2 regions of the Salinivibrio sp. EAGSL genome follow, and region 2 is predicted to be linked to the other one. Evidence: predicted binding sites of a transcription regulator. Region 2 holds the regulator's gene; the other holds the start of a gene.
What was found. The regulator CRP, encoded in region 2, controls carbon source genes, mostly activating them, when cyclic AMP is high. The targets are predictions, from matches to a motif close to TGTGANNNNNNTCACA.

Region 1: the regulator CRP is predicted to act here: its motif matches at 9,818-9,833, upstream of gltB (glutamate synthase large subunit).

What each region holds. Positions count from the first base shown of each region.
Region 1 covers NZ_JABWMG010000017.1:56,864-73,161, forward strand. The annotation lists gene thrA (bifunctional aspartate kinase/homoserine dehydrogenase I) at 1-319, opposite strand, end outside; Thr leader region at 345-462, opposite strand; gene aceK (bifunctional isocitrate dehydrogenase kinase/phosphatase) at 627-2,366, shown strand; gene HLG76_RS11430 (hypothetical protein) at 2,475-2,948, shown strand; gene HLG76_RS11435 (putative 4-hydroxy-4-methyl-2-oxoglutarate aldolase) at 2,950-3,432, opposite strand; gene HLG76_RS11440 (DUF3293 domain-containing protein) at 3,469-3,891, opposite strand; gene arcA (two-component system response regulator ArcA) at 4,325-5,044, shown strand; gene arcB (aerobic respiration two-component sensor histidine kinase ArcB) at 5,136-7,508, opposite strand; gene HLG76_RS11455 (diguanylate cyclase) at 7,518-9,311, opposite strand; gene gltB (glutamate synthase large subunit) at 9,919-14,385, shown strand; gene HLG76_RS11465 (FAD-dependent oxidoreductase) at 14,398-15,810, shown strand; gene mtnN (5'-methylthioadenosine/S-adenosylhomocysteine nucleosidase) at 15,913-16,298, shown strand, end outside.
Region 2 covers NZ_JABWMG010000002.1:9,196-25,493, forward strand. The annotation lists gene kefB (glutathione-regulated potassium-efflux system protein KefB) at 1-1,033, opposite strand, end outside; gene kefG (glutathione-regulated potassium-efflux system ancillary protein KefG) at 1,023-1,607, opposite strand; gene HLG76_RS01465 (ABC transporter ATP-binding protein) at 1,800-3,728, shown strand; gene HLG76_RS01470 (TIGR02444 family protein) at 3,737-4,216, shown strand; gene HLG76_RS01475 (hydrolase) at 4,203-5,171, shown strand; gene HLG76_RS01480 (YheU family protein) at 5,319-5,537, shown strand; gene HLG76_RS01485 (phosphoribulokinase) at 5,594-6,463, shown strand; gene crp (cAMP-activated global transcriptional regulator CRP) at 6,713-7,345, shown strand; gene HLG76_RS01495 (DUF1338 domain-containing protein) at 7,465-8,256, opposite strand; gene astD (succinylglutamate-semialdehyde dehydrogenase) at 8,267-9,748, opposite strand; gene astA (arginine N-succinyltransferase) at 9,750-10,772, opposite strand; gene HLG76_RS01510 (aspartate aminotransferase family protein) at 10,802-12,019, opposite strand; gene HLG76_RS01515 (aminodeoxychorismate/anthranilate synthase component II) at 12,426-13,004, opposite strand; gene HLG76_RS01520 (ExeM/NucH family extracellular endonuclease) at 13,101-15,446, opposite strand; gene trpS (tryptophan--tRNA ligase) at 15,669-16,298, opposite strand, start outside.

The DNA of each region.
Region 1 (16,298 bases), on a different contig from region 2:
CGTGCACATATTGACGAAGCTGTCCGAGACTACGGGTTAATTTGTCAAATAGAGGCTGAGTTTCAAGGTTAGGTTGACACTCGGCAAGCCCATGAAAAAGATCGGTAAAAAGGCTTTCTAACTCTTTAAGTGGCAGCTCTGCCTCACCATGTTTGACCGTGTTGTCGACCACTGAGACCAAAATATTGGTGACTTTAGCAGGCGCGGACAAAACCGCAGAGACATCACTTTGTCCTTGATTACTCAGAATAATATCGGCAGCGCGGCTAAATCGTTCGGCATTGGCCAACGATGTACCACCAAATTTTAAAACTCGCATCCTTTTGGGACCTCTCTCTTTAAGATAAAAAAAAGCCCGTACCTGGGAAGGTACGGGCTTTTTTTGGAAATTCTGTGCGTATCAGCCCGCACCAACACAAAGTGTGCCAGTAATAATGGTGGTTGTGGTGGTCAAGGTGCTGATCGTTAGTTGCATGTGTGTTGCGTTTATCATTTATTTTGTTGAGTTCCCCTTAGGTGTATCGAATCATGCTGCCAAGGTCAACAAAAAAGTGATGCCGATTGCTTTTTCAGCAAAACTCTGCGAGCTTGAACCGAGGGAAAAACGTTCACGGAAAGGAGCGAAAATGACACAGGACGCCATGGCGCAGCTGGTTGCAAACACCATCTTACAAGGCTCGGATGCCATGTACGGTCGCTTTCTTGATGTGACATCGGGCGCACAAGAACGCTTTGAACAACAAGATTGGCAAAGTGTGCAGCTTGCACTTAAAACGCGTATTCAATTTTATGACCACCATGTTGGCTTAGTCAGCCAACAGCTCCGCGCGATGCTTGGGAAAGAACACGCCACTCGCTCGTTTTTGATGGAGGTAAAAGCGGCCTATATCCGGTTGCTCGATGATTACCCGCGCTACGATATCGCTGAGAGTTTTTTTAACTCTGTCTACTGCCGGATCTTTGAGCATCGGAATATTCGTCGTGACAAATTGTTTGTGCAAAGCGCTCAAGGGGGACGGATTCCTAAGTACCCCACGCCACTACTTCGGCGGTTTCAATCTCAAGCAGGCATCTATGCCACGCTAGAACGAATGCTAGATAGCACACCGTTTACCCTACCTTGGCGAGATAAAACCGGTGATCTTAAGCGAATAACCCAAATCCTGCAGGCGCGCTTTGGCCCCCAGCTCACAATGAGCTTCACCCTTGAAATGGTCCGTCAGCCATTTTTCCGTAATAAAGGCGCGTATCTGATTGGCAGGCTCGATATGGCCAATCAACGCCGACCGCTGGTATTACCGCTCGCGATTTCTGATCACGGTGAGCTCTATATTGATGCCTGCATTACCGACAGTGATGACGTCAGTATCGTATTCGGCTTCGCTCGCTCCTACTTTATGGTTTACGCTCCGGTACCTGCCGCTTTAGTCGACTTTCTCAATCAGCTCATGCCCAATAAAACGCCCGCAGAGCTCTACACCGCCATCGGATGTCAAAAGCATGGTAAGACAGAGTTATACCGTGAGTTTCTTCATCACCTGGAAAACTCAGACGATTTATTTGATATCGCCCCCGGCGTAAAAGGCATGGTGATGTCTGTATTCACCCTCCCCTCATACGGGTTTGTGTTTAAAATCATCAAAGATAAGTTCGCACCGCAAAAACAAATGACCCATGCCCAAGTGCGGGAGAAATACCGGCTGGTCAAAGAGCATGACCGTGTTGGTCGTATGGCCGACACCCAAGAATACCGTCATTTTATTTTCCCTCGCGATCGGTTTAGTGACGCATTAATCGACGAACTGCTCGCGGTGGCGCCGTCTTGCATCACGGTGACCGACAGCGAAGTACGGATTCGCCACCTATACATGGAGCGGCGAATGATCCCACTTAATATCTATTTAGAGCAAGCGGCACCCGAGGCGATTTCCCAGGCGGTACAAGAATATGGCGATGCATTAAAAGAACTGGCCGCCGCTAATATCTTTGCCGGCGATATGCTGTTTAAAAACTTTGGTGTCAGTCGCCACAACCGGGTGATTTTTTATGATTACGATGAAATCGCGTATTTAACCGAGGTTAACTTCCGCCGTATTCCTCCGCCGCGTTACCCTGAAGACGAATTAGCGGCTGAGCCATGGTACAGCGTGGGAGAGAACGATGTATTCCCCGAGGAATTTCGTACCTTTTTACTGGTTAACCGAACGGTGGCAAAAGAGTTTGATCGTCTTCATCCTGAGCTATTTGAGGCGGCCTATTGGCAACAACTGCAACGTCAAGTGAAAGCGGGGCATTTTCACGATGTACGCCCATACAACGATGAAAACCGCCTGAGTCATACACAGATGGCAATAAAACCAGCTTGATCGTCACAGATCATGGGCTACAAAACGTTTTTTTGTCTACACTCACGATAGCGAACAAACAAGAACCCACCGAGCTCAGCGTTAATCAAAAGCTAAGAGGCAAAGGATGTGAGCGTAAAACAACTAGGATGGTTGGCCCTCGCCCTACACGTCGTGGCGACACCCGCGTGGGCTGAAAAACTCACGTGGAACACCGCACCTGAATTGGCGTCAGAGCATTTTTTTATTCAGTCTATTCCCTCGGCGAGCCAAGGCTTTGACAGCTGGACGGTCCAATCAGGCTATCGCTATCCACTACAGAATGTCTCTGTCTACATAGGAACACAGTTAAAAAGCGAGACTGCGCAATCGACCAGCGCGCATGGTTTACTCAGCGGCATTGATTATCATTTTACCGACAAGCTACGTGTGTCGAGCCAGATTAGCCATGACAATGATAACGCCGTAATTGATCAATGGGGCGTCAGCAGTCGCTACCAATTTAGCGACGCTTTTGGCGTCAATGCCGGACTAGATGTTGAGTTTGATGCCGACGCCGCCCCCGAATCTATCTATCAACTCGGGGTAGGGCTAAGTTTTTGATTCACGTGTTTAGCGGATTGGTGCACACGATCACACCATTTTGGTCTGCATACAGATAATCCCCCGCTGTCAGGGTGATCCCCGCAAGCGTAATCGCCACATCAACCTCACCTTGACCGTATTTGTGCGTTTTAATTGGACACACTCCCAGTGCTTTTATGCCCAGCGGTAAGGTGGATAAGGTGGCCGCATCACGCACGGGCCCGGCAATCACAATCCCCGCCCAATGGTTATCGACCGCACTTTGTCCAATTAAGTCGCCTAACAAAGCTCTATCCATGGCACCTGAACCGTCAACGACCAACACCTGCCCATCACCGGGCGACGTCAATAACGCCTTCACTTTCGAGTTATCGCGATAGCAACGCACCGTTCGCACTCGACCTTCAAAGCCACGTTTTCTCCCATAGTCAAACCATTGCATCGGAACCCATTGCACCGCGTCAGGGTGTTGGTCACATAAGTCAGGCAGTTTATCGTCCATGATATCTTTCTCCTCATTATTAATAGGGTGACTCGTTTACGTCTTTGCCGCCACCAACAAGGAAGAAAAACGCACGTTAAGTGATTGTGGCGTAAAGTCTGTCATTAAGGCAGGCAACAACCATAATGTATCGTTTTCAACCCAGTAAATCGCGTTTTGCTCCCAAGTTTTCGCCAAGGCCACGGCATCCGATGACGCAATCGCGACCGCAAAACCAGGTTCAAACCAACTTCCATCCGGTGCGCCACCATTCATCGGCCAATAACGGAGACCGGCCTGCGTCATCGCCTTGGCAAGCCGCTCATTACGTAAGTAATTCTCATTGTCAGATAAAGGTTGGCTGCGTGGATTAAATGCGGTAAGAATAGCAAATGCAGCCGCATCGGGCGCTTGAGGGGCATGAAAAGCGATCGATTGGTAAGTTTTCCACAAATCTTGCTGCGTATTTTGATCACACATTATTTACATCCATTGGCTACTAATACTATGCTTAATTACTAATTATGCGCGATTATTCATGAAGTTAAACGGATAGTTGGTACTAACTGACACGTAACATGCTTTTGATTGGGGTCAATAAAGGATGAAAAAAATCATCAACCTTCATCCTAATATATTGTTAGCGTGCTGTTAAATGAATACAATTGGCGATAATTAATGGATAGCACAGTGATCGGCTTGGCGTTGAATCAAGTCCGCCATGCCCCGTCTCAAGCTGGAACACACGGTGCGTTGTCTAGCATCGACGAACACTTCTCTATGGATGGCGTGCCATATGTTAGTTGCGAGGTTCGCGGTAGACATTCCTCGCATTTTGTAAATTTTTTTCACAGGCTAGTCGGTCTAGACTGTGGAATATAACCGGATTCTATTTAGATATTAGGTATCGCCAATGCAAACCCCGCAAATTCTGATTGTAGAAGACGAACAGGTCACACGTAACACGCTGAAAAGTATCTTTGAAGCCGAAGGTTACAATGTGTTTGAAGCCAGCGATGGCGACGAAATGCATCAAATCCTGTCAAACCACCACGTTCACCTTGTGATCATGGATATCAACCTGCCTGGTAAAAATGGCCTACTCCTGGCGCGTGAACTACGTGAACAAGGGGATATGGCACTGATGTTCCTGACCGGGCGAGATAACGAAGTTGATAAAATCCTTGGGTTGGAGATCGGTGCAGATGATTATATCACCAAACCGTTTAATCCCCGTGAACTGACTATCCGTGCCCGCAACCTGCTCACGCGTGCGTTAAGCAGTGTGAACGGGAGTGAAGAGAAACGTAATGTTGACGTTTATACCTTCAATGGTTGGACGTTAGATATTAACAGCCGTTCACTGATCAATCCTGAGGGAGAAACCTTCAAACTGCCTCGTTCTGAGTTCCGTGCATTGCTTCACTTTTGTGAAAACCCTGGCAAGATCCAGACCCGTGCTGAACTGCTGAAGAAAATGACCGGCCGCGATTTGAAACCGCATGATCGTACGGTTGATGTCACCATTCGCCGGATTCGCAAGCACTTTGAATCGCACAGCGACACGCCCGAGATTATTGCCACCATTCACGGTGAAGGCTATCGCTTCTGCGGCGAGATTGAAGAGCAGTAAGTGTCAACGCCAAGCCGATAGTCGGTGAAAACTACCGTTTGTACAGGCAAAAGGCGCCCAATCTAAGGCGCCTTTTTTTGATCTTATCAGGTTAACGGTGAGTGTCGCTTTGCTCATCTAACCAGGCTTTTAATACCGCTAAATCGTGCGGGTAACCCGCTTTTATTTCATCGATCCAATCAGCAATGTTTTCCCACCATGCCGGTAAATCAGGCGACTGAGCTTTTTGCGCGACTTTTTGGATATGTTTTAACCCCACCGACCCCGCGGCGCCTTTAATTTTATGGGCTTCTGAAACAATGCCGTCTTGATCGCGTGCGGTCATGTTCGAGTCTAAGATCGCGATATAGTCTGGCATGGTTGCTTCAAACATTTCGATACTTTGGCGTACAGGCTTAATTCCCACCAGCTCGACGTATCCGGTGAGCATGTCCATATCCAATAAGCGCTCAGCTTGCTCATTCGCCACTGGCCGCGCCGCTTGCGTCTGAGGTTCAGATTCAGCAGTCTGCGCGGATACCGCCTCACCGGCCAAAGCATGATGCGAAATCACGTGATTGAGGGCTGAGACACTAATGGGTTTACTGATAGCATCGTCCATACCTTGCGTTAAGTAGCTGTTTTTATCGTTGATCACATTGGCCGTCAGAGCAACCAAGGGCGGTAAATGTGCGTGATGCTGTCGCCATGTCGCGGCGACATCAAACCCGGTCATATCCGGTAACTGAATGTCGAGTAAGACGAGATCAAACGCGCCAGGCACAAAAGCATCAAGCGCGGCTTGCCCGTCGCGAGCAACGGTGACGTCATGACCCAGGCTTTCAAGCAAGCTGGTGGCGACGGTGATATTCAGCTCAATGTCTTCGACAAGCAAAATACGTAACGCATTGTTTATCAGCGCAGGGGAAGGCATCTGTTCTTCATTGGGTTCACTCAGTGGCACACTCACCGTAAGTGTAAACGTACTGCCTTGACCTTCTTCACTGTCGAGGCTGATATCGCCACCCATCAAACGCGCCAGTTTACGCGAAACGGCTAAGCCAATCCCAGTGCCCACGGCATGTAGGTTTTCACCTGCTTGTTTTACCTGATAGTACATTGCAAAGATCTTATCTTGCTCATCCGCAGGGATCCCAATACCACTGTCTTCAACATCAAAACACAGATGAGCAGTATCGTGATCAACCTCAGCACTGACCGTGATAATCACACAACCTTGCTTGGTAAACTTGACCGCATTCCCCACCAGGTTCCAAAGAATTTGCCGTAAACGGGTCGCATCCACTGCAACGTACTCGGGCAAGTCCGTGACCCGCTCGAGTTCAAAACGTAGGCCTTTTTGCTCCGCCATCAATGTCGATATATTATCAATCTCGGTCACAAACTCGCGCAGATCGATGCTGGTAGGATGCAATGACAAACGTTTTCGATCGGATTTATCTAAATCGATAATGTCATTAAAAATGTTACCTAGCGTGATGGCACTAACGTAAATGGTGCGTAAGTAATTACGCTGTTTATCGTCTAATTGAGAGTCGAGCAGTATTTGACTGAGCCCCACAATGCCATTCAACGGGGTACGAAGTTCATGACTAATGGTCGAAATAAACGCTGTCTTTTCTCGACTCGCTTTTTCTAGCGCGTCTTGGTAACGCTTACGCTCGGTGATTTCGCGTCCAAAGCCGAGTAATCCTAGATGTCGCCCGTCTCGTGAAAAGAAAGGGACTTTGCGCAACTCAAAATAGGCTTTTCGACCATCTTGATATTCCAGCCATTGTTCATAGGTAATCGAGACATTGGCATCAAAAACTTGCTGGTCCGTTTCAACCACTTTTTCAGCAATATCTTCACGATAAACATCCCAAGGCGTCATGCCCTTTAGGGTTTTCTCATCGTAACCGGTGAGCTCTTCCATTGCGCGATTGCAACCGGAAAACTGGCCCTGGGCATTGCGGTAATAAATTAAATCGGGCGAGGCATCGATAAATGATCGCAGTAACGCGGTTTGCTCAGCCAATTCTAACTGGGCTTTTTCACGCTGATAAACTTCATTTTCCAGATCTTTAATCGCCTGTTGCCGCGCTTCCTCAGCTTTTTCTCTTTCTTCTATCTCTAAGTTGAGCTGCTCAATGTTCTCGGTTAATTGACGGTTTAAACGCATATCGCGCGCGCGCATTTCTTCAAGTTTTGAGACGAGCTTGGATAAACGTTGACGAGACTCTTCCAGTTGATCCACCACCACTGATAAAAAATAGACCGCCCAGGGAGTGATGATCAGACCAAAAAATACAGAACGAATAATGTCGATATTCTGGACCGTACCTTCAAGCACCAGCGTGATGCCCACTTGCACCACAACCGCCAGCGCTACTAAGGCTAAGGCGAGCAGCATGCTAAAGCGCACAATCCCGAGTTTAACCAGTAAATCGACATAATATTGTGCGAGGACTTTAAGTTGTTTCATAAAGGATGATTAACCGCTAGATTCTAGGTAAGTCGACTCGGCGACCGAGGCGCGTCGAGGGCTTGATCCGTGTGGTGTCGGCATGCCTTTCACTACACTCACTTGATTTCGACCGTTGCGTTTAGCTTGATATAAAGCGCGATCCGCTTGCTGGATTAAATCACCGTAATCACCATCCGCGGAGGGTGTCACACAAGCAACGCCAAGGCTGATAGTAATTTTACCGGTAATCACTGCCTGATGATGGGCAATGTCTGCCGATAGCACCCGCTCGCGTGCAGTCTCGGCAACCTGGATAGCGCCGTTCAGTTCGGTTTGCGGCAATATAATGGCAAACTCTTCGCCGCCATAACGCGCCACCACATCAAGCGGCCGGTGAACGGCTGAGGTCAACGCGTTTGCCACTTTTTGTAACGCCCAGTCACCTTGTTGATGACCATAGTGATCATTGTACAGTTTAAAATGATCGATATCACAGAGGATAAAGGCAAGTGGCGTGCCTTCACGCGCTTGTGAACGCCACAGTTTGCTCAGCTGTTCATCTAAACTACGTCGATTCGCGACTTGGGTGAGGCTGTCGACAAAACTGAGTGCTTGCAAAGCCATAATGGCGTCGGCAAGCTGCTGTTGCGTTTCTTTTCTTTCGGTAATATCCCGTGCCATCAGCAAAATGGCAGGGTCGCCCGTCACCGGATCTTGAATGCGTGATTTTGCCACCTCATACCAGGTTTGCTCGCCTGACTGACCAAGAATGACATCCTCATAAGTCATGGTTTCACCCGTATCCAATACTTGTTGATCACGCTGTCGGTGTTGATCGAAGATATCAGGATCAACCACTTTCTGCGCAGGGGCGTTTTCCAACGCCTCAATCGTAGTGCCTAATGCATCAGCATAAGCTTGGTTGCAAGCCAAGTGATAGTAGTCTTGGTCATAGATCCCAATCGGATCGATACTCGACTTAAAAATCGCACTGAGTAAATGACTGCGTTGCTCTAAGACCTGCTCAACGGATTGGCGCTGTTGCGCTTCTTTTTGTAATCGCTCTTGCATCTGGTGCCAGTTGGTCACATCGTGGCTGATACACAAGGTACCAATGATTGCCTGTTTATCATTTTTAAGTGCGGTGATATTAGTCTCTAATAAACAGCTTTCATCATTGTGTTGTGTCGCCCATGTCCGTTCAGTTTGAGGCTGCGTCAGCGGCTGATCCGCTTGCCAAACAATGGCCTCTTGCTCACGGCCTTGCCAAAAACGATCAAATGCCGCATTGGTACCGACCACATTCCCTTCCACATCTTGAAAGCACACCAACTCCTCCAGCGAGTTAATCACGCTCAAGAGTACGCCTTGCTCTTGCTCATGAAGCTGCCAATGGGTGCGCTGATCCGTCGATGATAAGGAGACAACCCATGCTCGCTTTCCTCGACAACGAATCGGTAACCCCGATAACTGCACGTTGACACGCACCCGATTCGCCCCCGGCGCTCGGACTTTCGCATCAACATGAGAAAAAGGTTGCGGCCAGGGCTGTGCTAGGATGAATGCCTGAACGGCTTGCTGCTGTCGCGGGGTAGCGGTTTTAAATTGCTGTTGGCTATCGACCAGTGAAAAGGTGTCTACGCATGCAGCATTGGCATATAAAATGTCGCCCTGTTCGGCAGTCACAATGGCATGCGGCGTTTCCAAGCTGGCCATGTAAACCTGCCAGTCAGATAGCGCCACTGTCTCTTGACGCGCTCGCCATCCGTAACCCAGCACGCCACCGGCCAATAAAACAAGCAAAAAAATAAAAAACGCCATGCCGCTCCTGTGACCTTGTCCCTAATGTGTTCTATCCAGTTTTCACTCGCATCGTATTCTGCCACACATTACATTAGGGGAGTGATTACCCTGTTCACAGCTTTATAAATATCATCTGTTATTTTATTACATCAATCTGTAGTGATTTTCGCTATGAAAGTGGACGCATAAAACGCACCCTTCTCTGTTTGTTGTTAAAATTAGAATATCTACTCAAATTCTGCCTTTATTTAATAATTATTTAACTAAAAAGCATAATTGCGAATAGCTATTATTCCCTGATTATCCGCATTAAAAGCACGCTAAATCATAACCTTAAATCGTCGTTTTTTACATTTGTATATGCATAAAGATTGCATACAAAAATTTGACCTTTGCGGGGTTTCCCGTTAATTTGGAAGGTCGCTGAGTCGTGTTTTCCCCTTATTTGATTCGGTTATTGTTTTTAAAAACAGCCAGTTAAATAACCAATAACCGACAAATCTCGTTAAAAAATCACAACATAACGGGAGCATAGTCACAAGGCTAAGCCCGCTCAGAGTGGTCAGGAGGATCACGACAATAAATGCAATCACTGCGCATCACGCAGTAGCAAGGGAGAATTGCAATGTCGCTGTACAACCCAATGCTGGAAAAAGATAACTGTGGTTTTGGCCTTATTGCCCACCAAGAGGGAGAGCCAAGCCACAAACTGGTTCGTACCGCTATCGCTGCACTTGACCGCATGACCCACCGAGGTGGTATCAACTCAGACGGTAAGACAGGCGATGGTTGTGGATTGCTGCTGCAAAAGCCAGACCGCTTTTTCCGCCTTATCGCTGAGCAAAATCAATGGAAGCTTAGCCGCCTTTACGCGGTCGGCATGATTTTTCTAAGCGCCGATCCAGCTAAAGCCCAACAAGCCAAACAACGCTTCGAGCAAGAAATCAACGCTGAAACCCTTTCAGTGGTGGGGTGGCGAACGGTACCGACCAATCCTGACGTACTTGGAGACATCGCCAAACAGTCTCAACCGGTGATTGAGCAAGTCTTTATCAATGGACCAGCCGGCTGGCGAGCTCGCGATCTCGAACGTCGCCTTTACATTGCACGTCGTCGCGCCGAAAAGGCCCTCACCGATGATGCAGATTTTTATGTGACCAGCTTGTCGACCCAAACCATTGTCTATAAAGGACTGTGTATGCCGGCAGATCTGCCGCGCTTTTACACTGATTTGGCCGATCTTCGCCTTGAGTCGTCGATTTGTTTGTTCCACCAGCGTTTTAGTACCAATACACAGCCGCGCTGGCCGCTTGCCCAACCTTTCCGCTACCTCGCACACAATGGTGAAATCAACACCATTGAAGGCAACCGCCAGTGGGCGCGGACCCGTGCGTATAAGTTTAACTCGCCATTATTGCCAGATTTATACCAAGCGGCGCCATTTGTGAATGAATCCGGTTCAGACTCATCTAGCCTCGATAACATGATGGAAGTCTTTCTTGCCGGTGGTATGGACTTGTTCCGAGCCATGCGCCTGCTTGTGCCGCCTGCTTGGCAAAATCATCCAGATATGGATGATGAGCTCCGCGCATTCTATGATTTTAATTCGATGCATATGGAGCCTTGGGATGGCCCAGCCGGCATCGTGATGTCAGACGGTCGCTACGCGGCCTGTAATCTTGACCGAAACGGTCTGCGTCCAGCGCGTTATGTAATCACCAAAGATAAATTTATTACCTTGGCATCTGAAGTCGGCATCTGGGATTACGCACCGGATGAAGTTGAGGAAAAAGGGCGTGTCGGGCCAGGCGAGTTGCTGGTCATTGATACACGAGAAGGGAAAATTTGGCACTCGGGTGAAATCGATAATGAGCTCAAAAGCCGCCACCCCTATCGCGAATGGCTCGATCAACACGTCCGTCGCCTGACGCCTTTTGAAGATCTGGATCCACAAACCAGTGAAGGCAGCCGCAACTTGCAAGATGGTCAGCTCAAGACGTATCAAAAGCTGTTTGGTATGTCGAACGAAGAGATTGATCAGGTAGTCAAGGTCTTGGGTGATATCGGCCAAGAAGCGACCGGCTCCATGGGCGATGACACACCAATGGCGGTGCTTTCTTCGCGTCCGCGCTGTGTCAGTGACTATTTCCGGCAAAAATTTGCTCAGGTCACCAATCCACCTATCGATCCGTTACGGGAAAATCACGTGATGTCATTGGCGACCTGTATCGGTCGCGAGATGAACGTCTTTTGCGAGACTGATGGCCATGCCGAACGGGTTGCCTTTAAATCGCCCGTACTGCTGTTTTCAGATCTGATCCAGTTACTCGAGCTGGACGACACCTATTACCGCAATACGGTTCTCGATATTAACTACAACCCGAACGAGAAAGATCTTCACCAAGCGATCCTTGACCTTTGTGATCAAGCTGAGCGCTGTGTCCGTGATGGCACCGTCTTGGTCGTGCTGTCCGATCGCACTATTCATAAAGACACGCTCCCAATCCCAGCCGCCATGGCCGTCGGTGCAGTGCAAAAACGTTTGGTCAGCAAGAACCTGCGCTGTGATGCCAACATCATCATCGAAACCGGTAGCGCTCGTGATGCCCATCAGTTTGCGGTGTTACTCGGTTTTGGCGCCACCGCGGTTTATCCCTATTTAGCCTACGAAACTTTGGCTAATTTGGTCGATATTGGTGCGGTCAACCAACCTTATCGTGACGTCATGGTTAACTTCCGTAATGGCATCAATAAAGGCCTTTACAAAATCATGTCGAAAATGGGGATCTCGACCATTGCGTCTTACCGCTGCTCGCAACTGTTTGAAGCCGTAGGTCTGCATGACGATGTCATTGAACTTTGCTTTAAAGGCGTCGCGAGTCGGATTCAAGGGGCAAATTTTGACGATTTCCAACAAGACCTCATCAACCTTGCCCGTCGCGCGTGGATTAAACGCAAACCGCTTGAGCACGGTGGCTTGCTCAAATATGTGCATGACGGTGAGTACCATGCTTATAACCCCGATGTAGTGACCAACTTGCAAAGCGCGGTCCGCTCGGGTGAAACCATGGATTACAAAACCTACGCCAACACGGTCAATGAACGTCCGGTCGCGACCTTGCGTGACTTAATGCGCTTGAAAAAAGCACAAACGCCGCTTGCACTCGAGCGCGTAGAACCCGCGACCGAGCTGTTTAAACGCTTTGATTCAGCCGCTATGTCAATTGGCGCTTTAAGTCCAGAAGCCCATGAAGCTCTCGCCATTGCCATGAACCGTCTAGGCGGTCACTCCAACTCTGGAGAAGGCGGTGAAGATCCACGTCGCTTCAATAGCGAGCGTAATTCTCGGATCAAACAAATTGCCTCGGGCCGCTTTGGCGTCACCCCGCACTACTTAACTAATGCCGACGTGCTGCAAATCAAGGTCGCGCAAGGTGCGAAACCGGGTGAAGGCGGGCAGCTACCAGGGCATAAAGTGACCGCAGAGATCGCGAAACTGCGCTTTTCCGTGCCTGGAGTCACCCTGATTTCGCCGCCGCCTCATCATGATATTTACTCAATTGAAGATTTAGCGCAGCTGATCTTCGACTTAAAACAAGTGAATCCGCAGGCACTGGTCTCGGTTAAGCTGGTCTCGGAACCAGGTGTTGGCACCATTGCCACTGGCGTCGCGAAAGCCTATGCCGATCTGATTACCATTTCGGGTTACGATGGCGGTACCGGTGCCAGCCCGCTGACATCGGTGAAGTATGCAGGTAGCCCTTGGGAGCTCGGCCTAGCCGAAACCCAGCAAGCTTTGGTGGAAAATGGCTTACGCCACAAAATTCGCCTGCAAGTTGATGGCGGCTTGAAAACCGGTCTCGACATTATTAAAGCGGCGATTTTAGGCGCAGAAAGTTTCGGCTTTGGTACCGCCCCCATGGTGGCACTCGGTTGTAAATATCTGCGAATTTGCCATCTCAACAATTGCGCGACCGGTGTGGCAACCCAGGATGAAACCTTGCGTCGCGATCACTTTAAAGGCCTCCCCGAACAGGTGATGAATTTCTTCAAAGGCCTGGGTGAAGAGGTGCGCGAACTGCTCGCTGAGCTCGGGGTCGAGAAACTCACCGATCTGATTGGCCGTACCGACTTATTAGAGGCAGTTGAAGGCTTTACCGCCAAACAGTTGAAACTGGATTTAATCCATATCCTTGAGGCGCCAACGCCTTGGCCGGGAAAAACCTTATATTGCAGTGAGCCGAATACGCCATTCGATAAAGCGGCGCTGAACCAGACTCTGCTGAGTGAACTGAGTGATGCGATTGAGGCGAATCATAGCGCGAGTATTTACCGCTCGGTCCGTAATACCGACCGCTCAGTCGGTGCTAGCTTGTCAGGCGTCATCGCCAAACGCTATGGCAATGCCGGAATGGCAGCCAATCCGCTCGATATTCAGCTGCAAGGCACCGCAGGCCAGTCTCTGGGGGTATGGAATGCCGCTGGAGTCAACATTACCCTCATCGGTGATGCCAACGATTATGTCGGTAAAGGCATGAGTGGCGGACAGATTGTCATCCGTCCACCGGTTGGATCGGCGTTTGCCAGCCATGAATCCACCATTATGGGTAACACCTGCCTATATGGTGCAACGGGCGGCAAGCTCTTTGCTGCGGGTAAAGCAGGAGAGCGCTTTGCGGTACGCAACTCAGGCGTCCATGCCATTGTGGAAGGCGCAGGCGATAACGCATGTGAATACATGACAGGCGGTATTGTGGCAATTCTAGGGCGCACCGGTGTCAACTTTGGCGCTGGAATGACTGGCGGCTTTGCTTATGTGCTGGATGAAGAGGGCGACTTCCATGCCCATATCAATGCTGAATTGGTCGAGGCACTCTCACTGGAAGCTCTCACGATCCACCAAGAGCATTTACGTGGCTTAATTGCTCAGCATTTTGAGCTAACTGGCTCGGATCGTGCAAAACAGCTACTGGATGAGTTTGATCATTGGGTGCATCGCTTCTATTTGGTCAAACCCAAAGCGGCGGATGTGAATACTTTATTAGGCCATCAAAGTCGTAGCGCGACCGAGTTGCGCGTTCAGGCGCAATAAAAGGAGGGACCCATGAGCCAGAACATCTATCAGTTTATTGATGTCCAGCGCATTGATCCGCGCAAAAAAGCGATTGAAACGCGCAAGATTGAGTTCGTTGAGATCTATGAGCCTTTCACCGAGAAGGAAGTATCGGCCCAAGCAGATCGTTGCCTCGATTGTGGCAACCCGTATTGCGAATGGAAGTGCCCAGTACACAACTACATTCCGCAATGGCTAGAGCTTGCCAACCAAGGGCGGATTATTGAAGCGGTAGAACTGTCACATCAAACTAACAGCTTGCCAGAAGTCTGCGGCCGAGTCTGTCCGCAAGATCGTCTGTGCGAAGGTGACTGCACTCTCAACGACGATTTTGGTGCGGTGACTATCGGTAATGTCGAAAAATACATTACCGATAAAGCCTTTGAAATGGGCTGGAAGCCCGATATGTCACATGTCGAGTGGACCGATAAAAAAGTGGCCGTGATTGGCGCAGGGCCTGCTGGTCTGGCATGCGCCGATGTGTTAGTACGCAATGGCGTTAAACCCGTCGTCTTTGATCGTTATCCTGAGATCGGTGGTTTGCTTACCTTTGGCATTCCTTCCTTTAAATTAGAAAAGGATGTCATGCGTCATCGTCAGCGCGTCTTTACCGAGATGGGTGTAGAGTTCCGCCTCAACACCGAAGTCGGCAAAGATATTGAGATGCAAACCCTAGTGGATGACTACGACGCGGTATTCTTAGGTGTGGGAACCTATCAATACATGCGTGCCGGGCTCGCGAATGAAGATGCGCCCGGTGTCTTTGATGCCCTGCCCTTTTTAGTCTCCAACACCTATAAAGTGATGGATCTGGATCATGCGCCCGACTTTATCGATATGGCAGGGAAACGCGTTGTGGTCCTCGGTGGCGGGGATACGGCTATGGACTGTGTGCGTACCTCGATTCGCCAACAAGCCGCTAGCGTCACCTGTGCTTATCGCCGTGACGAAGAAAACATGCCGGGTTCACGTCGAGAAGTTAAAAATGCGCGTGAAGAGGGCGTCAACTTTATGTTCAACCTGCAACCGCTTGGCATTGAAGTGGACGATAACGGCAATGTCCGCGGCGTCACCGTAGTGAAAACCCAATTGGGTGCCCCGGATGCCGCCGGCCGCCGTCGTCCTGAGCCGATTGAAGGCAGTGAACACATACTGGAAGCTGACGCGGTGATCATGGCTTTTGGTTTTCAGCCTCATGCAATGGAATGGTTGGAACCTTACGATGTCGCACTAGACGAACGAGGACGGATTCAGGCGCCTGCCAAAGGTGAGATCTTATACCAAACCACGAATCCGCGGATCTTCGCCGGCGGGGATGCAGTACGAGGATCCGACTTAGTGGTCACGGCTATCGATGAAGGCCGTAAAGCGGCGGAGGGGATCATGGATTACCTTGAAGTTTAAACGCGTTAAGATCAACGACAGCATCAGAAGTGCCTCAAAGGAGGCACTTTTTTATTGTCTAATGTACACTAACGGCATTAACGCGCGAACAGGATTATAACCATGAAAATCGGCATTATTGGCGCAATGGAGCAAGAAGTCACTCTACTGCGCGACAAGCTAACCAACCTAACGACGCACCATGAGGGCGGTTGCACCTTCTACTCCGGCACCTTACACGGCCATGATATTGTTTTGTTACAGTCGGGGATTGGTAAAGTAGCGGCGGCAATTGGCACCAGCTTGTTGCTTTCACAGCACCAGCCTGATTGGGTGATCAATACCGGCTCTGCGGGTGCTTTTGAGCCCTCGCTCAATGTCGGAGACGTCGTTGTGTCTTCTCAGGTTGGTTATCACGATGCGGACGCAACCGCATTTGGCTATCAAATGGGGCAGGTGCCACAGCAGCCGGCAGTATTTGAATCGGATGAAGCCTTAATGCAATTAGC
Region 2 (16,298 bases):
CTTGGCTACGCGCGGCAGTGAAAATCACAAAGGCAAACTCTCCCCCCTGACTGAGCAATACCGCCATTTGACTGCGCGCCTTGGGCGCGACACCAAACGCACGCGCCAGTCCATACAGTAAGCAGGCTTTACCACCGACTAACGCAGCCACGGCACCGATGATCGCCCAGGGATATTCCAGTAAAAGCCCTAAGTCGACCGTCATCCCGACCGCTATAAAAAACAGCCCGAGTAATAACCCTTTAAAGGGCTCAATTGCCGTCTCAAGCTCATGGCGGTATTCACTCTCAGCCAACAACACCCCGGCTAAAAACGCCCCCAGCGCCATCGATAGACCAAGGCTTTGCATGGCCAATGCAATCCCGATGACCAAGGCAAGCGCGGTGACATTAAACAACTCGGTGACGCCACTCATCGCGATCAGACGAAAAATAGGGCGCAAGAAAAAGTGACCGCCGGCCAAGAGAGCGCCAATGCCTAAAAACATCCAGAGGACATCAAACCAACTGCCTGCACTGCCACCGGCCAACGCTGGGATCACAGCCAGTATCGGGATCACGGCGATATCTTGAAATAATAAAACGGCAAATCCAGATTGTCCGGTTTCGCTGCGCATTAAGCGTTGGTCTTCGATGATTTTCATCGCAATCGCGGTAGAAGAAAGTGCCAGCCCCGCCCCGATCACCACGCCTTGTGGCAACGTGAGCCCAGCGAAGACACTTAATGCCCCTATCACGACCCCGGTCAGCACCACTTGACTACCACCAAGGCCGATAATGGGGCGCCACATTTTCAATAACTTTTTAGGGTTAAGCTCCAAGCCAATCAAAAACAGCAGCAGCACCACACCAAATTCGGCAAAATGCAGGGTTGAGTCGACATCATCGATTAAACCCAGCCCCCAAGGGCCAATCACAATGCCTGCTACCAAGTAGCCAAGCACCGAGCCCATCCCCAAACGCTGCGCCAAAGGCACCGCAATCACAGCTGCCAATAAAAAGATAAACGCAATGAGCAGAAAGCTATGATCCACGATGTGCCTCCTGCTTCGCTAAAGGGTTAGCCAACCAGTCCGCATAGAGTTCAGCAAAGGCATTGCGATCAGCATCGGTGACGCGGCGCGCCCAGTGAAGAACTAAAGGTGAGACCCAGTGCATGCGGCATAACGCCGCCGTCAGTTCAAAAGGTTGCAATAACTCCTCCATGGAATATTTGTTGTAGCCGATTTTACTGAACGCTTCTGCTGCTCCACCTGTGGTGACCACAAAACGACATGTTTTTCCCGCTAACGCATCCCCCCCTTGCCCATGAGCAAAGCCTTTTCCGAGTACCACATCAATCCACTCTTTCAATAACGCCGGGCATGAGTACATCTGTAGGGGGTGTTGAAACACCAACACATCGGCGTCAGTCACCAACGCACGCTCGTGATGGACATCCACCACAAAATCCGGATAAGCGGCGTAAATATCATGCACAGTGACATTCGCCAGCGGGCGTATCGATTCGAGTAATCGGCGATTGGCGACCGATTCATCCGGATCAGGATGCGCCACGATAACAAGCACCTTGGGAGAGCGTGGGTTGTCCTTCTTGTCTTGAGGCATACGCTTCCTTGTCGTTATGATTGGCCAAGCACACAATCTGTTCTTTATGCCATGTTTTTAACTTTAACATACAAAAAGGCCAACCCCCTGTCTAACCACTCGCGCCACCGGTGGAATTTGGCAATCTCCGCATCAAGCTGGTATAACGACCGCGCAACGTGCATCCATCAACCCAAGACAGACTGAGTAATCATGATTCGCTTCTCCGACATTCAATTGCTTCGTGGTGGTAAGCCCCTGCTTGACCACACCTCTGCCATCATCGCACCCGGGGACAAAGTCGGCTTGGTGGGTAAAAATGGCTGTGGCAAGTCCAGCCTGTTTGCCTTGCTACGCCACCAACTTTCTCTTGATGCAGGGCACTATGATTACCCCAGTCAATGGCAAGTGGCTTGGGTGGCACAAGAAACCCCCGCATTGGATAAAAGTGCGCTGGAATATGTGATTGATGGCGATACTGAATACCGTGAGCTGCAAGACGCGCTGCGTAACGCCGAAGCCAAAGATGATGGCAATGCAGTGGCGTTGTTACACGATAAGCTCGATGCGATTGGCGGCTATACCATAGAGGCGCGCGCCGCAAGTTTGCTGGATGGCTTGGGGTTTAGTCAGACGCAAATCCATTGGTCATTAACGCAGTTCTCTGGGGGCTGGCGCATGCGACTTAACTTGGCACAAGCTTTGTTATGTCGCTCAGATTTACTGCTACTCGACGAGCCCACCAACCACCTCGATTTGGACGCAGTGATGTGGCTAGAAAAATGGTTGCAGCAGTATCCGGGAACCTTGGTCTTGATCTCACACGACCGTGATTTTCTTGATCCTGTGGTCAATCGTATCATTCATATTGAGCACGCTAAGCTGAATGAATACACCGGTAACTACTCGGATTTTGAAAGCATGCGCGCGCAAAAGTTAGCACAACAGCAAGCGCAATATGAGAAGCAACAAAAGCAAGTTGCTCACATGCAATCCTACATTGACCGTTTCCGATACAAAGCCAGCAAAGCCCGCCAAGCGCAAAGTCGGATAAAAGCGCTGGAACGCATGGAAAAGGTGCTACCGGCTCAATACGATAATCCATTTAGCTTTACCTTTTTACCCCCTGATGCATTGCCCACTCCCATTCTTATGATGGATAAGGTGGCCGCTGGCTATAACAAAACGCCAATTATCGAGAACATTCGCCTTAACTTAGTGCCTGGGGCGCGCATTGGCCTGTTAGGGCGTAACGGCGCGGGCAAATCAACGCTGATCAAGTTATTGTCGGGCGATTTGCCGGCGATGGCTGGCGAGCTAAGCTACTCTCAAGGGGTGAAAATAGGTTATTTTGCCCAGCATCAACTCGATACCTTACGTATCGATGAAACGCCGCTCCAGCATCTAAATCGCTTAGCACCAACTACTGCCGAGCAAACCCTGCGAGATTTTCTCGGACGGTTTGGCTTTCAAGGTGACAAAGCGTTGGAAAACATTGGCCCTTTCTCTGGCGGCGAAAAAGCACGTTTAGTCCTTGCATTGTTAGTTTGGCAAAAACCGAACTTGTTACTGTTGGATGAACCGACTAACCATTTGGATCTCGACATGCGCCAAGCGTTAACGCTCGCATTGCAATCCTATGATGGCGCGATAGTGATCGTCAGCCACGATCGCTTTTTATTGCGTGCGACAGCCGATGACTTGTATTTGGTGGACAAGGGCGCAGTGCTACCCTTTGATGGCGACTTAGACGACTATCACCGCTGGCTGACCGAACAACAACGCGCTGATCGTGCGGAAAACAAAAAGCAAGCCGCAGACGAAAAGCTTGCCCCACAGCAAACGCAGTTAGATCGAAAAGCACAAAAGCGTCGTGAAGCCGAATGCCGAAAACAAACGGCGCCACTACGAAAAAAAATTGACCGTTTAGACACAAAGATCGAACAACTTTCTGCCATTATCGCAGAAGCAGAAAACCAATTAGCGGATCCCGCTATTTACCAGAGTGACAACAAAGCCCGTTTAACGGAGCAATTGCAACGCCAAGCCGATGCAAAGTCGACGCTCGAAGAGGTGGAACAAGAATGGATGGAGCAACAAGAAGCGCTAGAAGCCCTGGAGGCGACATTCAACCAACACTAACGCCTGGGATGGCAAACGCCGCCGATCTTTGGCAGTTTTGTTTGCACCACTATGCTAAGCAAGAGGTCAAACAAGCCTGCCTTAAATTACAAGACGAGCACCAAGGCAATGTGAACCTTGCTTTGTTGCTCGCTTGGATTGAAAGCCACGGTTACGGGCTTAGCCCCGAGAGCCTCACCCAGCTTAAGCACGCCTTGAGCCGGTCTGAACATTTGCTGATCGCTTATCGCCATCTAAGACGCGATCTCAAGCCACGCGTGGGCACCGGCCAATATAAAAAAATGCTCAACTTTGAACTCAGTTTAGAGAAGTTCCAGCAACAAGACTTGATTGAAGTGCTTAATCGTCAATCCTGGCTCACACAAGCCGCGTCTCCCTTGGCCTATTATTGCCGCCAGCTATCCCCCTCTGCCCGTAATCTCTATACACCACTACGGGTAGACCGGCCTACAAAAGAGGATGGAGCAGACGATGATGATACCCTTTAACCCCATTCCAACTGCCCGTAATGCGCATCTGCAAACCTTACTGCCACGCCTGCTGCGCCGGCAACCGCTTTTTGCGCCTATTTGGCAAGCGTTTGATCTGCCTGACGGTGACTTTGTCGATCTTGCATGGACGCATCATCCCGAGGTAGGACAGCCTATTATTGTCTTGTTTCATGGCCTAGCAGGAAGCTTTGATAGCCCTTATGCCAATGGATTATTGGCCGCTTTTAAACAGCAAGGCTGGTGCGGTGTGGTGATGCATTTTCGCGGTTGCAGTGGCCGTCTTAATCGCGCGCCGCGGACTTATCATTCCGGCGAAACGGAGGACGCTCGGGCATTTTTGACCTATTTACGCCAGACCTACCCGAACAATGAGATTGCCGCTGTGGGAGTCTCTTTGGGAGGAAACATGTTGGTGCGCTACCTGGCCGACTATCAGCATGATCCGATTGTCAGTTGTGGTTGTGCTATTTCTCCCCCGCTCGATTTAGCGGCGTGCTCGACCCGTATTCAACAAGGGTTTTCCCGTGTTTATCAAGCGTATTTGCTACGGTCGATGCGACAAACCTTATCGGAAAAACTTACCCGACACCAAAAAGTGGGTCGGTGGCATGCTGGGGAGCGGCCAAAGATTAAAACTCTGTTCGAGTTTGATCAAACGGTCACCGCACCGCTGCATGGCTTTGACGATGCTCAACACTACTATCAAAGCTGTAGTGGTTTATCTGTCCTTGACGCTATTACGGTCCCACTTGCGATTATCCATGCGAAAGACGATCCCTTTATGACCGACGCAGTGATCCCAACCTCGCCTCTGCCCGCGAATATTGACTATCAACTGAGCGAACATGGTGGGCATGTTGGTTTTGTTACCGGCAGTTGGCGCCAGCCACAGTTCTGGCTGGAGCAGTCGGTGCCTCACTGGTTAGCCTCACGCCTTTGCTCGTCCCGTTAAAAAAGGACGCCACGCAAAGCAAAAAAGACCGACGCACATTGATCTACTGCATTGTGTTGAATGATTGGGTAAAATGCGAGCTGATTCACAATATCAGCATCAAGCACCCTAACGTCTCAGCCATAAATCAACAAAAGGTGATGTAGTATGATGGTTCCTTGGCAATCGGTCCCTGAGGAAACACTGACTCGTTTAATCGAGCACTTTGTGTTACGGGAAGGAACCGATTATGGTGAGCAGGAAGTCAGCTTTGCACAAAAAGTGGCGGATGTTCGCCAACAACTGCAATCCGGCGACGCCGTGATTGTGTATTCTGAGTTGCACGAGACAGTGGATATTCGTCGTAAAGAAGCACTCAGATCTTAGCATCGCTGTACGCAATAAACAGCGATACACATTCAGACTGAATGACAGGGCGCGTCATGTCGGCTAAACATCCAATCATCGCGGTCACCGGCTCTTCAGGAGCAGGGACCACCACCACATCCGAAGCATTCCGTAAGATGTTCCAGATGATGAACATCAAAGCGGCGTGGCTAGAAGGGGACAGTTTCCATCGCTTTACGCGACCGGAAATGGACGTCGAGATCCGTAAAGCACGTGAGCAAGGACGGCACATTAGTTACTTTGGCCCCACCGCCAATGATTTTCCGCGATTAGAGCAGTTTTTCCGTGAGTACGGTGAACTCGGCACAGGCAAATATCGCCGCTACTTGCATACCTTTGACGAAGCGGTGCCCTACAATCAAATGCCAGGGACCTTCACACCATGGCAGGATTTACCCGACAATACCAACGTACTATTTTACGAAGGCTTGCACGGCGGTGTGGTTGATGGTGAGGTCAATGTCGCCCAACATGTCGACCTATTGATTGGTATGGTCCCGATCGTCAACCTTGAGTGGATTCAGAAGTTTGTCCGCGATACCCGCGATAGGGGCCACTCACGCGAAGCGGTCACCGACTCGATTGTGCGGTCGATGGACGATTATTTGCATTATATTACGCCGCAATTCTCACGCACTCACATTAACTTTCAACGGGTGCCGACGGTCGATACCTCCAACCCACTGAACGCCAAAGGCATTCCTTCGTTGGATGAGAGCTTTGTGGTGATCCGCTTTCGAGGGATGAAAAACGTCGACTTTCCTTATCTGCTGCAAATGATCACGGGGTCTTTTATGTCACGGCATAATACACTCGTCGTGCCAGGCGGTAAGATGGGCTTTGCGATGGAACTTATCATCCGTCCATTGATTCAGCAGCTAATCGAAAAAGGCAAGATTGGCTAGGGCGTAGCGCATCTATCGTGTATTACTTCTCAAGCCGTGATCTTAGCCACGTTTTTGCCAGTTTTTTAGGCGGTTGGCCTAGATCAAAATCAAGAAATTGCTAACAAAAAAAGATACACTCTTGTTAACATACAGTGAGCTTGTAGCCCGCGCCCAGACTTCGTATTCTGTGCATAGATCTGGTGGGTTACCCCTCAGACAAAGATAGGACGTTGTTGCCGGGCAACACATGCAGAGGAAATAAGTTATATGGTTCCAGGAAAACCTCAAACAGACCCTACACTCGAGTGGTTCCTTTCACATTGTCACATCCACAAGTATCCGTCTAAAAGCACGCTGATTCATGCAGGCGAAAAAGCGGAGACCTTGTATTACATCGTGAAAGGGTCTGTCGCCGTTCTAATCAAAGATGAAGAAGGCAAGGAAATGATCCTGTCTTATCTTAACCAAGGTGATTTCATCGGTGAGCTAGGCCTTTTCGAAGATGATCAGGAGCGTACCGCTTGGGTTCGGGCTAAGTCTCCTTGTGAAGTGGCAGAAATCTCATTCAAAAAGTTCCGCCAACTGATCCAGGTTAACCCCGATATATTGATGCGTTTGTCCTCACAAATGGCGCGCCGTTTGCAAGTGACCAGCCAAAAAGTGGGGGATCTTGCCTTCCTGGACGTCACGGGCCGTATTGCGCAAACCTTGTTGAATTTAGCGAAGCAACCCGATGCCATGACGCACCCTGATGGCATGCAAATTAAGATCACACGTCAAGAAATTGGCCAAATCGTTGGCTGCTCGCGTGAAACCGTGGGGCGTATTCTTAAAATGCTGGAAGAGCAAAACCTTATTTCAGCCCATGGTAAAACCATCGTGGTATACGGTACCCGCTAATCACAGCGCTCTCTGTATTCCCAACCGACGCCCTGGCGTCGGTTTTTCTTTTTAAAACAAAAAAAAAGGAAGAGCGAACTCTTCCTTAACCGTTTAGGCCTCGTTATATCCACTATTTGTTAGTGCGTGCTCTCAAAAATTTTATCCGCTGAAGCGGCAACAAACCCCTGGTACAACTCACCGTTGGGCAACACATAACGCTTAGCAAACTCATAAAACCCACCTGGAATGGTTTGCGTGCCATCAGAGAAAACAACAGGGACACGGTCAGCCATGGTGGAGGATTGCTCCAGATAAACGGATGCGTCCCCTTTTACTTCCCCACCCGCTTCGTTAATTGCAAAGCCATTGTCTCGCAGCTTTTGATTAACCGATTGGCAATGATCATGAGCCTTTAACTGATTGACACTCACTGTGAAATGATTCGCGCCATAACCGTGCGCGGCTACCCAGGACGCGTATTCACTCTCCTCAGCAAGCGCTTGATAGGTGGCGCTATCGATGTCCCAAAGCCGCCCCTGATGAAGAAAATCGCTCCCTGTTAGTGACGACGCATCGACTTGTGCCACCAGCTTATGAACAATGGCTTGCAGCGCAGGCGAGCATTGCTCGACCATCAATTCACTGATAAACACTTTCGGCATCAAAGGATCGGGGTGCTCGAAATGGCAGGCATTGAGCTTTTTCGCTTCAAAGGTATAGTCCCCTTTTTGCTGATAGCCTAGCGCCAGGAAGGGGCGCGCCAAGACCTCAAGCCCAACCTTGGGCAAACCAAATGTCCGCAAGGCAATATGATCATTGATTAAAGGCTGCCCTTCTTCGAGCAAGGCATGTACCTGATGTGCCGATGGGCAAAGACGGTTAATATAGTCTTGCCATAATTTATCGAATAACGCTTGGCCACTGTCCATATTGGTCTCCTTAATCTTGTTGAGTCGGAATACCGGGGGCGAACGTCTCAGGCAGTACCACCTGCTCCCCTTCCATTGATGCCATGGGATAAGCGCAATAATCGGCGGCATAGTAAGCGCTTGGACGTAAATTACCCGACGCACCTGGCCCGCCAAATGGCGCATCACCGCTTGCCCCTGTCAACTGACGATTACGATTCACAATCCCTGCGCGAATATGATCGAGGAAGTATTGCCATTCGCCCTCGTCTTCACTGATAAGGCCTGCCGACAAACCATAGCGGGTATCATTCGCCTTCGTGATCGCATCAGCCATATCCTGATAGCGCTGCACTTGTAGTAGCGGACCGAAATACTCTTCGTCGGGTAACGCTTGAATGCCACTCACATCTAAAATCCCTGGAGAAATCACCGCATCGTGTAAATGCTCGCACTCTATGACGGGGGTAGCTCCCAGATCGATCAATTTCTGTTGTGTGGCCAAAATCCCCTCGGCGGCAGCCATTGAAATTTGGGCGCCCATGAAAGGCGCGGGATCATCAAACTGGCCACCCACTCGCACGGTTTTGGTCCATTGTGCTAGGCGAGTCAAGATCTTGTCACCCACTTCTCCCTCAGGCAGCAGCAGGCGGCGTGCACACGTACACCGCTGACCGGCACTGAGGTAGGCCGATTGAATAATGGTGTATACCGTGGCGTCTAAATCACCGAACTGATCACTCACCACCAAGGGGTTATTGCCTCCCATTTCCAGCGCCAGCATTTTATCGGGCTGGCCAGCAAACTGACGATGAAGAATATGCCCCGTATTGGCGCTACCGGTAAACAATAAACCGTCAATACCGCGCGCTTGGGCCAGCGCCTCGCCGGTATTGCGCCCACCTTGTACCAGGCTGATCAGTCCTTGCGGTAATCCCGCTTCGAGCCAATAGCCCAAGGTCTTCTCTGCGACTTTTGGCGTCAGCTCAGAGGGTTTAAATACTACGCTGTTGCCCGCCAATAAAGCTGGAACAATGTGGCCATTAGGTAGATGCCCAGGGAAATTGTAAGGCCCGAATACCGCCATAACGCCAAGTGGACGATGGCGTAATACCGCTTGGGTGCCATTGACGTCTTTTTCACGTGAGCCTGTTCTTTCGTGGTACGCGCGCAAGGAGATCGCCACTTTGCCTACCATGGCCCCGACTTCGGTTTTGGTTTCCCACAAGGGTTTGCCCGTTTCTTCGGCAATGACCCGAGCCAGTTCATCGGTATTGGCTTTCACTATCTCGGCAAAGCGCTCCACCAGCGCTTGGCGCTCAGAAAAATCGGTATTACGCCAACGCAAAAACGCGTCGCGTGCGGCGCTGACTGCTTGCTCCACTTGCGAACGACTCGCTTCTGCACCTTGCCAAATACATTGACTATCAAAGGGGTTTTGCGAGGTCATGATCTCGCCCTCGCCTTTTACCCACTCGCCATGAATCAAATGGCCTGCTGATTGCTTTGTCATTTTATCCCCCCATGGCAATCAAACGCAGTTGATCGCCGTTTTTTACATTCAATGCATCGGCAACCGCTGGGCTAATCACAACTTGATTGGTTTCGTGATCGATCGCAGCTTTCGCCGCGGTGGCACGGAAGCCAGCAAAATCGGTATTCGATATTAAATAATCCTGTGCGCTACTGTGCTCTCGTACGCGCGCTGAGGCGGTGAAAGAGTGACGTACAGACTCAATATTGGGGCGTAAGCATTCTACCGTTGGGCCCGCATCAAAGATGTCGACATAACCACGGCAAGAAAAGCCCTCTTTTTCCAACAAGCGTAATGCTGGACGGGTATTCGGGTGCACTTGACCGATAACTGCACGAGCTTCCTCACTCAGTAGGCTCACATAAATCGGCAATTTAGGCATTAAGTCGGCAATAAACCCTTTGGCACCAATCCCGGTGAGATAATCCGCCAAGGTAAAGTCAATGTTAAAAAAGTTGTCTTTTAGCCACTGCCAAAACGGCGAGTTACCCTCGTCATCCGACACACCGCGCATTTCGGCAAACACCACGTCAGCGAAGCGCTCTGGAAATTGCGCCAGCATTAGGAAGCGGCATTTAGACAATAACTTACCGTTTAACCCGCCACGAAACTCTGGACGCATAAACAGGGTGCAGATTTCTGTCGCCCCCGTGTAGTTGTTGCCAAAGGTCAACACTTCAACAATGTTGTGCACGTTCAGTTTGCGTGATGAATGTACCACCTTGGTCAGATGGTAACTGTAAAACGGGTTATCAAGACCAATGGCGGCTTCGATGCCCGTGGTCCCTGCGATTTCACCGGTTTCTAAATCTTCGGCGACCATCAGATATCCCTCTGGCCCCGGCTCTGTCACCTGTTTGGCAAAACTCTCAAGCGAATTATTAATCCGCCCCTGTAGCAAATCGGCATCGACCGGCAAGGAGGTGAATCCATGCCCGGACGCTTCCGCACACAACATCAGTGCATCAAAATCTGATGCACGGATCGGCCGAATAACTAACATCTCAAATCCCTCCGAGTGAGTCAGGTCGCTTATCCTGCGACGACCTTGGCAATCGCACGTTCTAGGCGTGCCATTCCTTCTTCAATATCCGCTTTGGTAATGACCAGTGAGGGAGTAAAACGCACCACATTAGGCCCGGCAACGAGAACCAATAAGCCTTCTTCGCCTGCCGCAACCAAGATATCGCGTGCTCGGCCTTCCCAGTTTTGGTTCAGTGCCGCACCGAGTAACAAGCCTTTGCCACGCACTTCACTGAAGATGCCATATTTATCATTGATCGCTTCTAACCCGTCACGGAACCATTGCTCACGCTCTATGACACCGGCAAGCACGTCGGGTTTGGTCACTTCATTAACCACCGCTTCTGCCACCGCACAGGCCAGTGGATTACCGCCATAAGTAGAGCCATGAACCCCCGGCTTCATATGCGCAGCCAAGGCGTCGGTCGTTAACATGGCACCAATTGGGATCCCGCCACCGAGTGATTTTGCGGTGGCCAAAATATCGGGCTCGACCCCAGACTCTTGATAAGCATAAAAAGTACCGGTGCGCCCGTTCCCCGTTTGCACTTCATCAAACACTAAAAGCGCATTGTGTTTATCACACAGTTCACGCACGGCTTGGAGAAAACCTGGCTCTGGCGGCACAATCCCACCTTCACCTTGTAAAGGCTCCATCATCACCGCACAGGTTCGGTCCGAAATATGATCGGCCAATGCGGCAATGTCATTGTAAGGAAGGTGTGTGACATCGCCGGGTTTAGGTCCAAAGCCATCGGAATACGCGGGCTGACCACCTACGGTGACAGTAAAGAAGGTGCGACCATGGAAGCCTTTGGTAAAGGCAATGATTTCACTTTTATGCTCACCATGTTCTTCTTTTGCCCAACGACGTGCCAGTTTCAGGGCCGCTTCGTTCGCTTCAGCGCCCGAGTTAGCGTAAAACACGCGGTCGGCAAATGAGAGTTCGGTGAGGCGTTTAGCCAGACGCAACGCGGGCGCATTGGTCATGACATTACTCAAATGCCACAGCTTCTGGGCTTGCTCCGTTAACGCATCAACCATGACCGGATGACAATGGCCTAAACAGCTCACCGCGATACCACCGGCAAAATCGATATACTCTCGGCCTTCTTGGTCCCAAATGCGCGACCCTTTACCGTGATCAGGAATCATCGGCATTGGGTTGTAACATGGCACCATGACTTCATCGAAGAGTTTACGTTCTACTTTGTGCTCCATTGTCATCACTCAATCCTTCTATGTTTTATCTATGAGGCATAGTATTTACATTATTTTAACCGCAGCAATAGCAGATTATGTTTTGTTTTCAGCATGGTAACAAAGCTCATGCAGTTTAAAGAGATAGTTATGCATAAACTGTGAGCAAAGAGAAGATGAAAGTGAGTAAGGCTATGATGCTAAGAAGGCAAGATTAACGGACTAGAGACCGACAGTTGCATAAGGTTGCAGCCGTTGACAAAGTGATTAAAAACAGCGAAATGTAAAATTAGTGATAAAGATCGCTATTTTTTGCAACCATTGCTGAAAAAAAAGACTCAAGAAAGGAAGACATACGGTAAAGGCTGCACGATAGAGGCCGCCACAGATAGAGCGTCAAAAGACGAACATATTAACCTGCCCGCACCGCTACCTAAGATTGTTGAAGAAAATTGGCTAACAAGGCATGGCCCTGCTCCGTCAGAATACTTTCCGGATGAAATTGCACCCCCTCAATCGCCAGCTGGCGATGTTTGAGCGCCATTATAATCTCACTGCCATCGTTATCGATAGCGGTCGCTGTGACGGCCAAACAGTGAGGTAGGCTTTGAGGTTCAACTAATAAAGAATGATAACGCGTGACAGTGACAGGGCTAGGCAGGCCTGCGAAGACCCCTTCTCCTTGGTGGGTAACTTGGGACGTTTTGCCATGCATTACCGTACGAGCTCTCACGACGTTCGCGCCAAATACTTGTGCCAGCGCCTGATAGCCAAGACAGACCCCTAAAATTGGAATTTTCCCGGCAAAGTGTGCAATCACCGCTAAGGAAATCCCCGCTTCATCCGGGGTACAAGGGCCAGGGGAGATAACGATGTGCGAGGGAGCCATCACCTCAATATCCGCCACACTAATGGCGTCATTTCGCGCAACATGGACCGATGCGCCCAGCTCACAAAAGTACTGATAAAGGTTATAGGTAAAGGAATCGTAATTATCGATGATAAGAAGCACTGTGCTACGCCATGCGATGGAAAACCGGCATGATGCTACCACAGTGCTGAATAGGCGTCATCCAGGTGCGAGCAACCTTCGCTGCCCGCCACAAGATTACGGCTGGGTGAGCTGACAGCGAAATCCGGTGTATTTAACCGTCATCGCGCTATCTGCAGGTGCACGGCCGCAGTAAACCGGGATCAGCCCTAGCGCTTTCACGGATACCCTTATCGAATCATCCGGCTGCAGCGCCAAGGATTGAACTAAAGGGCTAGCCTGGTCAAAGGTGCGCGTCGCGCGCCATTTCATCCACGCATGATCCGGACTTTTTTGTCCATTAAGTAAGGGGATAATAGGCAAGAAACTGCGATTATTGATCGTCACCGAGACGGGGACCACGGGCTCAGGATAATCGAGTGAGATCAGCACAGGATCGTGATCGGATGACGAGAATGGATTACTCGATTTCACCAATTCTCCGCTATATTGTCGGCTGTACTCAAACAGAGTGCTCTCTACCGAGTTAATATGCCACTCTTCCACCCCGACCACTTTGCTCGCCAAACTGGCATTGGCGAGTGCATGATCTAACGCGCCCAGTTCTCCAGAAAATGAGTACGAGTAGGCTTTATCCCCTAACCACTGCGTTGCGAGGTTGGTATAACCAAGACCTTGCTCAACGACGCTTGGCGTTGGATGCATAGGCACACCACGAATTTCAGTGCCCGCCGCGGTGATAATATCGCGCTGGCCCTCAGTACGCTGATAATCCGTTAGCACCCGCACCGGATCTTCTTGCGCATAAGCATTGAGATCACCCAAAATTAATACGTCACCGTCGACCGCTTTGAGATGGTCACGCAATGCAACGGCGGCAGACACGCGAAACGCATTGCAGTGTCCCTGCATATCCGCGGTATCGGTATCAAACTCACCCGCGATCCAGTCTTCATAGCAGCCTGAGCCTTTCGATTTAAAGTGATTCACCACCACACTGAGCGGCTGGTCGTTAACCATAAAGCGTTGAATTAGGCTATCGCGCTGGTATTTGTCGAGTGTCTTGGTTTCTCCGTCTGGACTTTCGCCGCTGATATGCTGCTCTGGCATGGGTACCGCTTGCGCCTCACCTGCGAGATTGACCTTCGCGGGGCGATAAATCATGCCCACCATAATCGCATCTGAGCCAAAATAGGCGCCCTGATTTTTCTCTTGGTCACTGGGTTCGACAAATTGGTAATGATCACGCGAGTCAGCAAATTGCGCATTTAAATGGGTCACCAGATCAGCAATGGCGCTGCCAGCCTCAAAGCCATTATTCTCAATTTCCATCAAACCGACAATGTCGGCGTCCATCGCGGTGAGTGCATTGACAATTTTAGTGCGTTGCAACCCAAACTCAGCCGCCGTTTTCGCCCCACGGTTACAGCCACGATTCGCATCGGCATCGGCACGATCATCACAGGTCACGTTGAGTGGGCCACCGACCGCACTGGCACTGGTGAAATAGTTAAGTACGTTAAAACTCGCCACCTTAATGTCAGCGCCAGGCACGTTATTCGGTGCCAGTTGACGATCATTTTGGTGCACAATATCACCGGCAGTGATGGTGTTTGTTGCAACAAGTCGGTATTGGTCGTAGCTATAACCCATAACACCGCTCAAACGCTCGACCCGATCGCCAATACGTAGATATCCCTGCTCGGCATCTAAGCCTGGAAAATACGGGATCTTGCCGTCTTTCGCTTTTTGATCGCTCTCGATATACAGCTGGTTATCGCTATTTTTTGCGGCTAATGCCTCAGCGTCAGGCGTTAACGCGGGATACTGTTGCGTGGGTTTGTATAAAGGGGATTGATGCGATAACACCATATTGTTACGGAAGGCATCGTAGTCAAAGCCAAAGTTACGCGTGATCACCAAATCGCTATCCGCGTCCATGGTGACGTACATCCCTTCGTAGCGCTCAAGTGCCTCGTGCAAAGTCTCATCGGGTTGAACACGGAGTGCCGTCGGTGCAATCGTCCCCTGAGGTGCTCCCTTAGCCACTTGTTCATCGGTAACACCCAGTTGGGTATGGCCGTAATACTCGTTGATGTAACCACTGGCACATAAGGTGTCACCGGGCTGTAAGTTGAGGTCATCAGCGCCTCGCAAGTAAACAAATAAGCCATCGGAAGTGGCACGATTACCATCGCCTTGCGGATCTTGTATCCAGGCTCCTTTATACAAGCCTTGGGTAACGGCAGTGACTACGCCTTGTACCGCATAAATTTTATCTGAGCGGTACTGCCCGTCTGGAACCAATGGGCTACGCGCGCCGTCACCTTGAATCGCGTAGATGGGGGTTGGGGTTGTCACACCACATTGATAAGTTTCAGTCGGTGGGGCTTTTGCCGCCGCGGGCAGTGCAACGCCGGCCAGCACCAAAGCAAGGGGCGACCACATCAATGGCTTTTTCATACCTGTTCCTTCACGTAAATTGAGTGTTTACTCGAAAATCGGATGCATTATTCATGATAGATACAGAATATGACGTGATATGAATCGCATCGAGGCTAGCGATTATTGATGAATTCGTTAGAAGTGAGAGGCCGGTTCAGCCTTGATCAAAAAAGCAGCGAGACTGGCCCGCTGCTTACTTGTTTTGTGATTGTACCAGGTTTGTACTATTACAAACGCGTGCTACACACGTGGCACAAAACCGACCGCATCATAAACTTTGCGTAAGGTGTCTTGTGCCCGTGCAGAGGCATGCGCCGCCCCTTTTTGCATCACATTATCGAGCATTGCGCGATCAGCTCGAAACGCATGATAGCGCGCTTGCAACGGCTCTAGCATCGCGACGACGGCGTCTGCAGTGTCTTTTTTCAGGTGGCCATACATCTTGCCTTCATACGCTTTTTCTAGCGTATCAATTGACTCACCCGTCGCCCCAGACAATAACCCAAGCAAGTTGGAAACACCCGGTTTTTGTGCACTATCAAAACGGACACGCGGCGGCTCTTCTGAGTCCGTGACCGCACGTTTGATTTTTTTCGCAATCGCTTTTGGATCTTCGAGCAGCCCGATCACATTGTTACGGTTGTCGTCAGATTTCGACATTTTTTTGGTCGGATCTTGCAGGCTCATGACCCGCGCATTGACATCGGGTGTGTAAGGCTCAGGCAGAGCAAACACATCGCCATAGCGATTATTAAAACGGGTCGCAACGTCACGCGCCAGTTCAAGGTGCTGCTTTTGATCGTTACCCACCGGCACTTGGTTGGTTTGATACAAAAGAATGTCTGCCGCCATCAATACCGGATAACTAAA